One region of the Devosia sp. 2618 genome, then DNA from elsewhere that is predicted to be linked to it. Evidence: riboswitches for the same ligand, from Rfam matches in the RefSeq annotation. Region 1 holds a riboswitch; each other region holds the start of a gene.
What was found. Region 1 has a riboswitch for cobalamin ahead of metE (5-methyltetrahydropteroyltriglutamate--homocysteine S-methyltransferase). Riboswitches for the same ligand answer to the same signal wherever they lie in the genome.

Region 1 (4,518 bases):
CTCGGTTTCGACCAGCGTGCGGGCGGCCAAGATCGGCGCCAGCGCCAGCTCGTCGAGCGAAATGCCGTCATAGAGATTGCGGCGGGTTTCTTCGAGGATGACTTCGGGCTGCGCGCCTTCAAGGCCGGCACAGGCTTCGGTGACGACGGTGGCCAGACGCGCTTCATCGAGCGGCACGCGGCTACCATTGTCGAGCGTCATGGTCAGGCTGGTGGCGCTGGTTTCGACGGGCTTGGTGGCAGCAGCGCGAGCGCGGGCATGTTCTTCGCGATAGAGCACATAGGAGCGCGCAACCTTCTGGTGCTCGCCGCGCATCAGCGCCAGCTCGACCTGGTCCTGCACGTCTTCGATGTGAAAAACGCGGCCATCCTTGGCGCGGCGGGTCAAAGCGGTCACGACTTCGGTGGTCAGCTGTTCGACGATCTCGTGCACGCGGCGCGATGCGGCGGCCTTGTTGCCTTCCACGGCCAGAAACGCCTTGGTCAGCGCCACGCCGATCTTGGAAGAGTCAAAGGGGACGCTGCGGCCATTGCGCTTGATCAGCGAGAAGCCGGGCTCGGCGGCGACACGGCGGTCGTCGGCGTCGTGATAGGCGGGTGCGACACCATCGTCGGCACGGCTTGCAATATCGAGTTCAGTCATTGGACCCCAGGACCCCGTAGGTGGATGGCGGGGTACAGAAGGGGCGCGCGCGAGGACGTGACCAAGCGGCCAAGCCTGTGCTTCGCGACCAAATGGGACACCCCGCCCGTGGACGAATAAACCTGTCGTGGCAGGTATCTGGCTGGCGTGCTGAAGCACGCTTTCACAGTTGCGGGGGCAGCGCTGGACTGGAGGATGAACCCCGCACCAGCTTCCCTATTATCACCCGTCCTTGCGACCCGGATGACCACGACACACTAGATGTAGTGGTCCTATTCTAGATTCGCGTCAATGCCTTGCTGAGCAATTTTCCAGTCCATGTGGACAGCGGGGATATAACGATATCTTTATATCCCAATTGACAGCCGTCGCTTTGCCGTGCATCTTCAGCCTGCCCATGGTCCTCGCAAGAGGATAACAGGGAATCCGGTGCGGCTCATGCCTAGTCCGGAGCTGCCCCCGCAACTGTAGGCGGTGACGGATATCCACATGCCACTGGTGCAAACCGGGAAGGCGGATGTTCGGCCAATCCCGCGAGCCAGGAGACCTACCTTGGGATTGAACACTCCAATCACGCCGGTCGGGTGGACTGGTCGAGGACATGCCATGACGATTTTCTTGCCGCCGATTGCAGCCACAAGCCCAAGGCGAATGCGTCACTTCTGACGCCTGTTCAGCCCGCTTTTCCGCTTTTTCCGCGACCCGGCCATGGCGACCGTTCCGGTCTGCCGGTGGGCGCACCATTTTGCATCGGCACCATCATGACCAGATCCGCCAATCTCGGCTTTCCGCGCATCGGCGCACATCGCGAACTCAAAAAGGCCCTCGAATCCTACTGGAAGGGCGAAACCGACGCCGTGGCGCTTGAGGCCACCGCCGCCCAGTTGCGCGCCCGCCACTGGCAGCTGCAGCATCAGGCCGGGATCGACATCATCCCTTCCAATGATTTCTCGTTCTACGACCACATGCTCGACATGACCGCAGCGCTCGGCGCCATCCCGCCGCGCTTTGCCGGTATAGACAATCCACTGGCGCTCTATTTCGCCATGGCGCGCGGTACCAAGGATGCGCCGGCGATGGAAATGACCAAGTGGTTCGACACCAACTACCACTACATCGTGCCCGAATTTCACGCCGGTCAGCGCTTTGTGCTGTCGACCCGCAAGGCGCTGGATCAGTACAGCGAAGCCAAGGCGCTCGGCATCGAGACCCGCCCGGTCATCGTCGGCCCCGTCACGTGGCTGAGCCTGGGCAAAACCAAGGATGAAGGGCTCGATCCGCTGTCCCTGCTCGACGCAGTCCTGCCCGCCTATGTCGACCTGCTCGCCGCACTCAAGGCCGAGGGCACCCAATGGGTGCAGATCGACGAGCCAATCCTAGTGCTCGATCTCAGCCCTGCCCAGCGCGACGCCCTGAGCCGTGCCTACGCGGCGCTCGCGCCCGTCGCGCCCAAGATTATGCTCGCGACTTACTTCGGCGCCCTGCTCGACAATACCGAGCTGGCCGCCACCCTGCCTGTCGCCGGCCTGCATATCGACCTCGTCCGCGCCCCCGAACAATTGCCTGTGGTGCTCAAGGCTCTACCTGCCGACAAGGTCCTGTCGGTTGGCGTGATCGATGGCCGCAATATCTGGCGCGCCGATCTCGATGCTGCCTTTGCCTTGGTATCGAAAGCCTGGGATGCGGTGGGGCCGGATCGGCTGGAAATTGCGCCATCCTGTTCGCTGCTGCACACCCCGGTCGATCTCGACGGCGAGACCGAACTGGATGCTGAGCTGCTGTCCTGGCTTGCCTTTGCCAAGCAGAAGCTGGCCGAAGTCTCAGCCCTCAGTCTTGCCATGCAAAAGGGCAAGGGCGCGGCCAAGGCGGCGTTCGATGCAAGCGCCGCCGCCATTGCCGCCCACCGCAATTCGCCCCGCATTCATCAGCCAGCGGTCAAGGCTCGCGCCGCCGAGGCCATCGATCTGGCGCGACAGTCTCCGTTCCCCAGCCGGCGCCAACAGCAGCGCTCGCGCTACAACCTGCCCGCCTTCCCGACCACGACCATCGGCTCCTTCCCCCAGACCGCCGAGGTGCGCGAACAGCGTTCGGCCTTCAAGAAGGGCCGGATCGACGAAGCGACCTATAACGCCTTCCTCGAAGCTGAGACCGAACGCGCCGTGCGCATTCAGGAACGGCTCGATATCGACGTGCTGGTGCATGGCGAGTTCGAGCGCAATGACATGGTGGAGTATTTCGGCGAACAGCTCGATGGCTTTGCCTTTACCAAAAATGGCTGGGTGCAGTCCTATGGCTCGCGCTGCGTCAAGCCACCGGTCATCTATGGTGATGTGAGCCGTCCTGCCCCGATGACCGTGCGCTGGTCGGCCTATGCCGCCTCGCTCACCGACCGACCAATGAAGGGCATGCTGACCGGTCCGGTGACCATTCTGCAATGGAGCTTTGTACGCGTCGACCAGTCGCGCTCGGAAACCTGCCGCCAGATCGCCTTGGCCATACGCGACGAGGTGATCGATCTCGAAGCGGCCGGCATCGGCATGATCCAGATCGATGAGCCCGCTCTGCGCGAAGGCCTGCCGCTGCGCAACGCCGATTGGGTCATCTATCTGCGCTGGGCCGTCGACTGCTTCCGGGCGTCGGCCTCAGGGGTCGGCGATGCGACGCAGATCCACACTCATATGTGCTATGCCGAGTTCAACGACATCATGCCCGCCATCGCCGAAATGGATGCGGACGTGATCTCCATCGAGACCTCGCGGTCCGACATGGAACTGCTGCATGCCTTCCGCGACTTCAAATATCCCAACGAGATCGGCCCCGGCGTCTGGGACATCCACTCGCCCCGCGTCCCCAGCCAAGGCGACATGGAGGCCCTGATGCGCAAAGCCGCCGAAGGCATCCCTGCCGATCAGCTTTGGGTCAATCCGGATTGTGGTCTAAAAACCCGCGGCTGGCCGGAAGTCGAAGCGTCGCTGACCAATCTGGTGGCCACTGCGAAGGCCTTGCGCGCATCGTAGGCCAAATGCCCCCGGACTTCGGTTCGGGGGCGTTCCCTACCACTTTAAGCCTTGCGCGCCAGCCAGATATGGTGCCGCTCGCCACCGCTTTTGCCACGCGCCCGCACCGGCACTTCTTCCACCGCAAAACCCGCCGTCACCAACCGCTTGGTGAACGGCGCGCTGGTATGGGACGACCATACCGCCAGCACACCGCCATCGCGCAGTGCCCGCAGCGTGCGGCGCAGGCCGGACACCGTATAGAGCTTGTCGTTGGAATCGCGTGTCAGCCCCTCAGGGCCGTTATCAACATCGAGCAGGATGGCGTCGAACAGCTTTTCGCCATTCAGCACGGCGCCCACATCGGCCTCGCGAATCGTCACCCGTGGGTCGGAGAGGCTTTCGCCGAACACTTCGGCCATCGGGCCACGCGCCCAGGCCACGACCGCCGGTACCAGTTCGGCCACGGTAATCTTCGCATCGGCCGGCAACAGGGCCTGTGCCGCGCGCAGGGTAAAGCCCATGCCGAGCCCGCCGATCAGCATATGCGGCTTGGGCTGCTTGCTGATCCGCTCCCAGGAGAGGCTGGCCAGCGCTTCCTCGGAGCCGCTCATGCGGCTGTTCATCAGCGAGGTTGCCCCCGCCATGATGGAAAACTCGGTGCCGCGCCGCATCAGGCGCAGGTCGGCTTCGCCACCGGGCACGCTGACGGTATCGAGGAGTGTCCAGGGTTTGACCGGCATGAATGTCTCGCAAAAAACAGAAAGCCGGCCTGTTGGGCCGGCTTTCATCAAGAGGTTAGAAGCGTTCAGCGCTTGCCGAACAGGCTCCAGGCGCCCGAAACGGTCAGCGCAGCCAGAGCCATCTTGAGGATGTCCCA
Region 2 (4,518 bases), 1.3 Mb from region 1:
TCTTCACAGGGCTCTCTTCGACGGAGGCCAATGGCTTATCTCGCGCTCAAGTCCTAACGTCAAATCTTAACACTAATATTCTAGTTGTCACGCCCCATCTCACGACGTCAGTCAACCAGTGGCGATGTGATCTTCAAGTATTGCGGTCGACGCGTATGCGGCGGCATTCCAAACGTCACTGCCAGCACGGGAGCGTATACTTTCTGCGCCCGCAGCCACCCTACCTCTCGACTACCGGGCCGGGACATCAAGCGTTTGGAACCAATGTGTAGGACTATGGTCACATTGGTTCCGGCAGGACTTCTTACGGAACGCGGCACACCGTCGCAAAACCACACTTAGAGAGGATGGATGAGACGATAACGATACTAGCCTTCAGCTCGCGCAAGATTTTATCGCGATGCCGCAGCTTCGATCTCGTGGCGCAAAGCTGGAAAATAGATAAGAGGCCATGCTAGAATCGATCAGAAGGCAAACAAATCTGTTAGACCCTCGGTCTAAAACTGCCAAACCTCCAACGCCACAATTGCGCCAGAGGTAGAAAATGCAATGATGTCAGATAGATGCCTGGCAGGGGCTGGGGGACTCGAACCCACGACCCTCGGTTTTGGAGACCGATGCTCTACCAACTGAGCTAAACCCCTTCAGGCGAGGGTGTGTCTAATGGCAAAGGGCGCGCTTCGCAAGACCCCTTTGCAGCTTAGCCCCAAATATGGGGCACAAGCGCGATCACCATCAGCAAATTCCCCAGCAATCCGGCCATAAAAGACACCGAACGCCATGGCGAAAGCCCCTTCATGTAGCAAATTACATGCGAGACGCGGGCGACCAGATAAAGCCAGGCGCCGATCAGCGCCAGCCAACTCTGCTCGCCCAACACGATCGACAGCACGGCCAGCGTCAGAAAAATCGGCAGCGTTTCCTGCAGATTGCCAAGGGCGCGGCGGGCGCGCGCCAGATTGCGACTCGGTTCCGGCAGGTCGTCGCGCGGTCCCATCTGGGCGGCATTGCCAACCTGTTCCGTCAGATAGCGGCCGGGCAAAAAGACCTGAACCAGCAGCAGCAAAAGCACGAGAAAAATAACAAGCAGCACGATCGCCTTACCCCAAACCCGCAACGCTGCGGTGGCAAAGCTATAACGCATAACCGGCGCCATATGGATCACCATTTACAACCACGCCGCGCGCAGCCATTAAATGGCATGCGAGTATATGGAAGTTCCGGCGGGCGCCGATTGCGATCACTCAGGGGCACAAGACCCCGGAAGGATAATGATGCGTCTTTTTCTGGCCTTGGCCATTCTGGTCCTCTTCCCCACAATCAGCTTCGCCCACACTGGCGTCGGCGACACAGCCGGTTTTTTTCACGGCTTTGAACACCCCATCGGCGGAATCGATCACGTCCTGGCAATGGTCGCTGGCGGCGTTTTCGCCTTCGTGCTGGGTGGCCGCGCCCTGTGGCTGGTGCCGCTGAGCTTTGTGACCATGATGGTCGCCGGCTTCGCGCTGGGCGTGACCCAGGTCGACCTCCCCTATGTCGAACTTGGCATTGCCCTCTCAAGCGTAGTGATCGGCGCCGCCGCCGCCCTTGGACGGGCGATGCCTGTTGCCGCCGCGATGACGCTTGTTGGCCTGTTTGCAGTGTTCCACGGACACGCCCATGGCGCTGAAATGCCGACAGACGCAAGCGGGCTGACCTACGCGGCCGGCTTCGCGGTTGCAACCGCCCTGCTCCATCTCTCAGGCATTGCCAGCACAGCGGCAATCGCGCGCCTTATCGGCAAGTACGGTAAATACGCTGCCCAGTTCGCCGGCGGTGTATTTGCCATTGGCGGCATCGGTGTGCTGGCCGGCTGGCTGTAGCCGACAACGCAAAACCTCGGTGGAGAGCAATCTCCGCCGATACCGTCTTCGATGAAATTGGTGGTTTTTTGGAGCGGGTAGCGGGAATCGAACCCGCATATTCAGCTTGGAAGGCTGCTGCTCTACCACTGAGCTATACCCGCCCGGTCGATGACCGACGTGTTAGCCAATAGCGCGGCACAACCAACACTGGCAACCCCTTCCCGCCGTCATCAACGAGACTTTAGCGCGCATGACGCAGCCAAAAGCCCCTGCGGCGCGACGGCGGCAATTGGCCTTAACGTCATTGGCCAGCAGTTTTTTTGGGAGCATTGCCAAAGGGGTGTTGACACTCTGTCATCAGACCACCATAAACCGCCCGAACGAAACGCCTAGCGCTTCGTTTTCCTACCCAAGCGACGTTGTTGTGGAGGGGTGGGAGAGTGGTTAAATCCATCAGACTGTAAATCTGACCGCTTAGCGTACACTGGTTCGAATCCAGTCCCCTCCACCATCGCCCTTTCCGGACAGGCCCAGCGGCCAAAGCATCCGGGCCTCCCCCAAAGACATAGTTAGACAGGCTCATTCGTGGGCGCTTCCGCTACGTCCGTTTCTATGGTCCGATCGACGACGCAGGGCCTAGCGCAATCTAGCCAAACTGCCAACGTGACCATAGGGTAGTCTCCAGCACTGACGGAGAACCACTATGCGCTGGATCAACGAGCCGCTTCACTGGACCGAAAATGGTGAGGGGCTAGCTGTTCGGACCGCGCTGGAGACGGATTTCTGGAACAACACGTTCTACGATTTCCTGCACGACAACGGTCACTTCTACCACGATGAAGTGTCCGGCGATTTCACCATGTCAGTCACATTCAAGGCCGACTACACGGCACTCTATGATCAGGCCGGCCTGATGGTCCGCGTCGACGGCAAGAACTGGATCAAGGCCGGCATCGAATATACCGATGGTGAGCTCCATTTCAGCACCGTGGTAACGCGCGATGACCAATCCGATTGGTCGATGCTCTCCCTGCCCAACGCATTCCGCGACGGCCTGAACATCCGCGTCACGCGGCACGGCACAGCCCTGCGCGTCCAATTACAGGCCGAAACCGGCCAATGGCGCATGGCCCGCCTCGCATACCTGGCGATGCCCCAAGTCGTCCAAGCCGGCATGATGTGCTGCTCCCCAACCCGCGCTGGCCTAGACGTGCAGTTCAACAATTTCCGGATCGGCGAGCCAATCGAAAAGCGGCTGCATGACGACTAGGTTTTCTGCCACCAACTCCAGCTTAGCCACTGTCTTACCAGCAAACGCAGCAAGAGTGTTGGCGCAACGCGCCCCCGCGACACAACGCCGACACCTGCGCCTTGATCCCCATCCAGAATCACCCCAACTTGCGCGAGCTTTCGGTTCCGCCATGACGCGCGGATTAAAAGGGAACACGGTGCGGATTACCCATCAGGGGCCAAAACCGAGGCTGCCCTCGCAACTGTAAGCGGCAAGCGATTGCTATCGCCACTGGTCCTTTTAGGATTGGGAAGGCTGCAACCGCATCAGAGCCGTGAGCCAGGAGACCTGCCCAAGCACAATACCAAGCAGCCAGACGAGGTGTTCTGGCAGGGGACACGTCATGACTGCGGCCACGCCAGCATCCTATCTGCCATTTGCGCCTAACCTGTCCGTTCCGACAACGGGGTTATCGGCGCGCGCACACCCCGCCCGCCAAAGCCGATCCTAACCGGCTTGAGCGGAGTTTTGATTATGAACATTGGGCACCACCCAATGGCGTATCCACATGATCATGCGTCCTGCATTGGGGCGTGTCATGCAGCCTGACGCCATTCTCTTTGTCATCTCGCTGGCCAATCTGAGTGCTCGCCGTTTTGCGACGGTGGCGAACGGACTTGCCGCAGCCACCGCCCTGCCCAGCCGTCTCGTTCGCCTCGAAGGCACCGACCAGAACCTGCCGCAGGCCCTCGACGCCCTGCGCGATGAGGGGCATACGTCCATTCTCGTCCAGCCGATTGGCCTGCCTTTCCCCGAAAGCCTGATCGCCTGGCTCCCTGGCGCGCTCGCCACTTGGAGCCTTCTGCCCGGCAACGACGATGTCACCTTGTCCGTTGGCAGCGAAGCCAGCGATGACCCGGCACTGCTCAGTCATTTCGTGACGACGGCGCTTGAAAACGCCGACAACGCCACGCCCGTCGCCAAGGCAAAACCATCGCTGGGCAAACCTGGCTGGCAGAACCCACCCGATTTTCGACACCACCTGCTGGTCTGCACCGGCCCGCGCTGCCACTACCGCGACGCTGCCTCGCTCCTGCATGCCCTCAAGGACGAGACCAACAGACAGGGCATTGCCTCTCAATGCCTCACCGCCCGCACCGGCTGCCTGTTCCCCTGCAATCAAGGCCCGATGGTCGCCCTTTATCCCAAGGGCGAATGGTATCGCCTGGCCGACAAAACAGCCCTCGCCCGCTTCGTTTCGGAAGTTCTGGTCCAGGGCCAGACCGCCCACGACCTCCTCATTCATACGGCCAAGGCCGCACGCCAACCTGCCCTTTCCACCAAGGACAATTCATGATTTTCAAGCGTCTCACACTCGCCCTGCTGGCCAGCGCCTTAGCGGTCTCGGCTGCCACCGCGCAGTCTGATCCAGCGCCGTTACGC
Region 3 (4,518 bases), 130 kb from region 1:
GCCATCAGGCTCTCTTGAGGAACTCGGTGCGCAGGACCAGTCCCTTTACCTTTTCGGCGTTGCATTCGATTTCGGCGGTGTCGCCGGTGAGGCGGATGTTTTTGATCAGCGTGCCGCGCTTGAGGGTGACCGAGGTGCCCTTGACCTTGAGGTCCTTGATCAGGGTCACGGCATCGCCATCGTTGAGTTGGGTGCCGTTGGAATCCTTGGTGATCTCGGTCATGGCGAGTGCTCTTTCGTTAGGGGGATGCCCCCACCTGCCATTCGACCACAGGTCTCATGGCCTTCTCACCTAAAATCACGCCACTGGCGTGATTTTGCCTTCGGGCGGTTCGAAGTCCCCCTGATGAGGGGGAGGGACAGATCGGGGCCAACCCTACCAGGGTCAGTCAGTTCGAACTTTTAGCCGCTCACCAGCCGCTTAGGCGGCGACGGCTACGGCGCGTTGCAGGCTGGCGGTGATGGCGGCGTGGTCGAGCGGGCTTTCGCCGATGACGACGAGGGCCGTTTCGCGCTTTTCGCCGTCTTTCCAGGGGCGGTCGAAATAGGCGGTGACGCGGGGGCCGACGGCCTGGATGGCGAGGCGGGCGGCGGCGCCGGGAACGGCGGCGAAGCCCTTGAGGCGCAGCACGTCATGATCGCGGATCGTCGCTTCGATGACTGCGAGCAGCTCGTCCTTGCTGCCGATGGATGGCAGGCGGACCGAGAAGCTGTCGAAATCGTCGTGCTCGTGGGTTTCGCCGCCATGTTCCAGCTCATGATGGCTGGGGCGGTTGGCGATGTCGTCTTCGGAGGACATGCCCATGCCGAGGAGCGCGGCGATATCGACGTGACCGTTACGGGCATGGATGACGCCGACCCCGGGGCGCAGTTCGGCGCGGATATTGGCTTCAACCTTGGCGAGCGTGGCCGCGTCGACCAGATCGGCCTTGTTGATGATGACCAGATCGGCGACCGAAAGCTGATCTTCGAACAGTTCACCCAGCGGGGTTTCGTGATCGAGCATTTCGTCCTGGCGGCGCTGCGCATCGACGGCGGCTTCGTCAGAGGCGAAACGGCCTTCGGCGAGGGCTGCGGCATCAGCCACCGTCACGATGCCGTCGATGGTGACCTGGGCCTTGATCTCTGGCCAGTTGAAGGCGCGGATCAGTGGCTGTGGCAAAGCAAGGCCCGAAGTTTCGATAACGATGTGATCGAACTTGTCCGGGCGGGCGAGCAGCGCCTGCATGGTGGGGATGAACTCATCGGCCACGGTGCAGCAAATGCAGCCATTGGACAGCTCGACCATATCCTCTTCGCGGCAGGTTTCGTCGCCGCAACCGGCGAGAATGTCCTTGTCGACGCCCAGATCACCAAACTCGTTGATGATCAGCGCGATGCGCTTGCCCTTGGGGGCGTGCGCCAGAAGATGGCGCACGAGGGTGGTTTTACCGGCGCCGAGAAAGCCGGTGATGACGGTGGTTGGGATCTTGGCGGTCATGCGGGCACTCCGGCCGTTGCGGTGACGCGATTGCGCGCGAACACGTCGTTCAGTTTGCCGAACAGAGTGCCGAGCACCAGCCAGAACACGGCGGACGTGCCCAGGGTGATGGCGGCAAATTCGGTGGCGAGATGGGCTGGCACGGCGCTTGGCTCATCGGGGCCGATCGGTGCGCCGATGATGTGGGGCGCAATGACCAGTGCTGCAGCAACCGCAAAGGCCCAGCCGGCGCGGGTTTTGGCGAGCAGCAGGATGGCGCCACCCGTGGCGAGCGCCGTACCGACCCACCAGAGCTGGCGCGGGAAGACTTCGGCGGCCGGCATGCCCGGCAATTCGGGCGCGAGGCCATAGGCCGGGGCCAGCGAGAAGGCGAGGAAGCCGGCAATGCCCCAGAGGTAGCCGTTGGCGAAGGTGATCGGAATATTAGCGAACATCGAGACGGCGCCGATGACCAGCGCGAAGCCGGCGGCGGCGAGGACGGTGGCGAGCGTGGTATAAGCGGTGCGCTCAAAGCCATCGGCGGGGGCCCATTCTTCGGGCTCTTCCTCAAGGGTGGCGATGGCGTCGTGGGTGTGGTCCTGCGCGACGGCTTCTTCGCCGTGGCTATGACCGCCGCCTTCACCTTCAAAGGTTTCGGCGTGGAGAATGAGGGGCGTGACGCGGAAATGCTGGATGACGGCGGTCAAAAGGCCAGCCGATAGCGCTGCGATAAGCGCAGCGGCAAACAGATTGCGGATCATGATGTTTCTCTCGATTTCCTGGTGGTCGCGCTTCCGATCCTCGGATCAAGTCCGAGGAGCAAACCGGTTCCCACTTTTGCTGGAAGCGCTCCGGACCCTGCCTTAGTGGCAGGGAAAGCCCATGGCATGACGGGTGTCGTGTGCGCCATTATGCAGGCGGAAATCGCCAGCAAAGCCAGTGCCGACCAGCAGGGTCAGACCGAGCAGCAGCGCCAGCGAACCGGCAACAACGCGTTGGGAAATCGAGAGTGACTGAGTGGCAGTCGTCGCTTTAGTCGTTGCATTCATAGCAGCACCCTCCGTGCGCGGAACAGATGGGCTTTACGCCCGGCGTTTGTATTGGCAGGTCTCCTGGCTTGCGGTGGAGACAGCGCCCTCGCCTTCCCAGCAGCCTTTCGGCCACCAGTGGCATAGTGAGAGCGCGCACCGCATACAGTTGCGGGGGCAGCCACGGAGTTGGTCCCTAATGGGTACGCCTCACCGTGTTCCCTTTCCTTCCCAACGAAAAATCGTCGGTCCGGGTATCCCCTTGCCGCTACGGACGCGGGGAACCAATACAGTTTGACATGTACGCCGCCCCTTGAGGGCGGTCAATCCGCCCTGCGGTTACTCGTCGCCTTCGGGGCCTTCATAGCTGATGCTGAGCACCTGGACCTGAACGGCCAGATCCTTGAGCAGCGGCTCGCTGGTGGGGATGGAGACTTCCCCGGATACAGGGTTCACATCGAGATCATCGGTGTCTTCATTGGTGGGGGCGAAGCGCAGCGAAATGTAGCAATTGCCCTCGACGTGGGCGAGCGTGCCGTCTTCGATACTGGCGTAGCCGCCATAATCCCACCAGAAGCCGCCAATGGTGAAGGGCGCCTGGTTGATGGCAACCACATCCTCGACGCTCATGCCGACGCGCACGCCCTGCGGTCCTTCCATGGACGGCGACAGATCAGCGTAGCTCAGGTCGGTCAGATTGGTTTCGTCCCACCAGCCAAATTCCATGGTCTTTTGCGGATCATTGGGGAAGACGGTAGTGGCGAGAATGGTGGTGCCCTCAGGGCCATCGACATTGCCGGTGACGACGTTTTCCTTGCCATAGGTCTTGATCAGCAGCGCTTCGGAACTATCGCGGCCAAACACGCCATCGCAGGCAAAGGTCGATGGGTCCTGGGCAAAGGCCGGGGATGCAAGGGCAGCACAGACGACAATGGCAGACATACGCAGCAACATGGCCGAACTCCTTGAGGCGGGCGCTACATCGCCGACGCCATCGACCTGGCGCCAATGGCCGACGGCGGCGAAATCTGCCATCAAATGGTCGTTGCCGCAATCGGGCTCGGTAGGAAGAACCGGTTTTGGTCAAGCGCCTCGTTGGTGGGCTGAAGCAGATTTGCGCGCGGCGGGTGGATGCGACTCGCACTAGGCAGAGAGCACGCTCAAGAGCAGAGGACCCCAGGATGAAACCCATCAAGTTTGACCGCGACGAGACCAAGGCCATTGTTGGAGAAATTCAGGACTATTTCCGCAACGAGCTGGATCAGGATATCGGCGTCATCCCGTCCGAAATGCTGATGCAGTTTTTCGCCGACAAGATGGGCGCCTATTATTACAACCGCGGCGTTTATGACGCGCAGGCGGCGCTCAAGGCCCGCATGGACAGCCTGCACGACGACCTGTTTGCGCTCGAGCAGCGCACCAAGCATTTGCGCTAGACAGCAAGTGGGGCGGCGACCGGGCCACTCTTATTGTCGAGAGTGATGCAGTTTCGCGCTTTTCCAAAAATGGCGTGGTGATATCTGTGAGGCGCCGGGTTCGTCCGGTGTCTTCAGGAGGAAGCCTTGGGCTTCAATTTCCCTACGCTGGCCCCAATCGGGCTGTTGGTTGCATCCAATATCTTCATGACCTTTGCCTGGTACGGGCACCTGAAATGGCCAACCTCGGCGCTGTGGGCCGCGGTGCTGATCAGCTGGGGCATCGCGTTTTTCGAGTATTGGCTGGCCGTGCCCGCCAACCGGATCGGCGAGGCGGTCTATTCGCCATCCGAACTCAAGACCATCCAGGAAGTCATTTCGCTTTCGGTATTTGCGGTGTTCACCGTGTTTTACTTCGGCGAGAAGCTGACACTGAACCACGGTGTGGGGTTCGGGCTGATCGGGCTTGGGGCGTTCTTTATATTTAAGGGGCCGTTGAAGTAGGCGGCTGGGGCGGGTCTTTGGAGGGGATACCCCCACCCGCCGTTCGGGCATAGCCCTCACGGCCTTCTCACCTAAAATCACGCCACTGGCGTGATTTTGCCTTCGGCCGGAT

Region 2: linked by a shared signal. The riboswitch ahead of ABIE28_RS05840 ((2Fe-2S) ferredoxin domain-containing protein) and the one ahead of metE (5-methyltetrahydropteroyltriglutamate--homocysteine S-methyltransferase) in region 1 are both predicted to bind cobalamin.
Region 3: linked by a shared signal. The riboswitch ahead of ABIE28_RS13015 (CbtB domain-containing protein) and the one ahead of metE (5-methyltetrahydropteroyltriglutamate--homocysteine S-methyltransferase) in region 1 are both predicted to bind cobalamin.

What each region holds. Positions count from the first base shown of each region.
Region 1 is NZ_JBEPOO010000001.1:2,463,898-2,468,415, forward strand. It holds gene ABIE28_RS12390 (ribonucleoside-diphosphate reductase subunit alpha) at 1-642, opposite strand, end outside; cobalamin riboswitch at 755-909, opposite strand; cobalamin riboswitch at 1,024-1,211, shown strand; gene metE (5-methyltetrahydropteroyltriglutamate--homocysteine S-methyltransferase) at 1,404-3,659, shown strand; gene ABIE28_RS12400 (spermidine synthase) at 3,704-4,381, opposite strand; gene ABIE28_RS12405 (biotin transporter BioY) at 4,447-4,518, opposite strand, start outside.
Region 2 is NZ_JBEPOO010000001.1:1,165,749-1,170,266, reverse strand. It holds gene ABIE28_RS05875 (PAS domain-containing protein) at 1-7, opposite strand, end outside; tRNA gene ABIE28_RS05870 (tRNA-Trp) at 569-644, opposite strand; gene ABIE28_RS05865 (MAPEG family protein) at 701-1,144, opposite strand; gene ABIE28_RS05860 (HupE/UreJ family protein) at 1,275-1,862, shown strand; tRNA gene ABIE28_RS05855 (tRNA-Gly) at 1,932-2,005, opposite strand; tRNA gene ABIE28_RS05850 (tRNA-Tyr) at 2,271-2,355, shown strand; gene ABIE28_RS05845 (DUF1349 domain-containing protein) at 2,548-3,114, shown strand; cobalamin riboswitch at 3,238-3,445, shown strand; gene ABIE28_RS05840 ((2Fe-2S) ferredoxin domain-containing protein) at 3,644-4,432, shown strand; gene ABIE28_RS05835 (ABC transporter substrate-binding protein) at 4,429-4,518, shown strand, end outside.
Region 3 is NZ_JBEPOO010000001.1:2,589,259-2,593,776, forward strand. It holds gene ABIE28_RS12995 (hypothetical protein) at 1-5, opposite strand, end outside; gene ABIE28_RS13000 (alkylphosphonate utilization protein) at 5-223, opposite strand; gene cobW (cobalamin biosynthesis protein CobW) at 422-1,480, opposite strand; gene ABIE28_RS13010 (CbtA family protein) at 1,477-2,220, opposite strand; gene ABIE28_RS13015 (CbtB domain-containing protein) at 2,323-2,508, opposite strand; cobalamin riboswitch at 2,545-2,791, opposite strand; gene ABIE28_RS13020 (hypothetical protein) at 2,827-3,522, opposite strand; gene ABIE28_RS13025 (DUF2164 domain-containing protein) at 3,669-3,923, shown strand; gene ABIE28_RS13030 (DMT family protein) at 4,050-4,406, shown strand.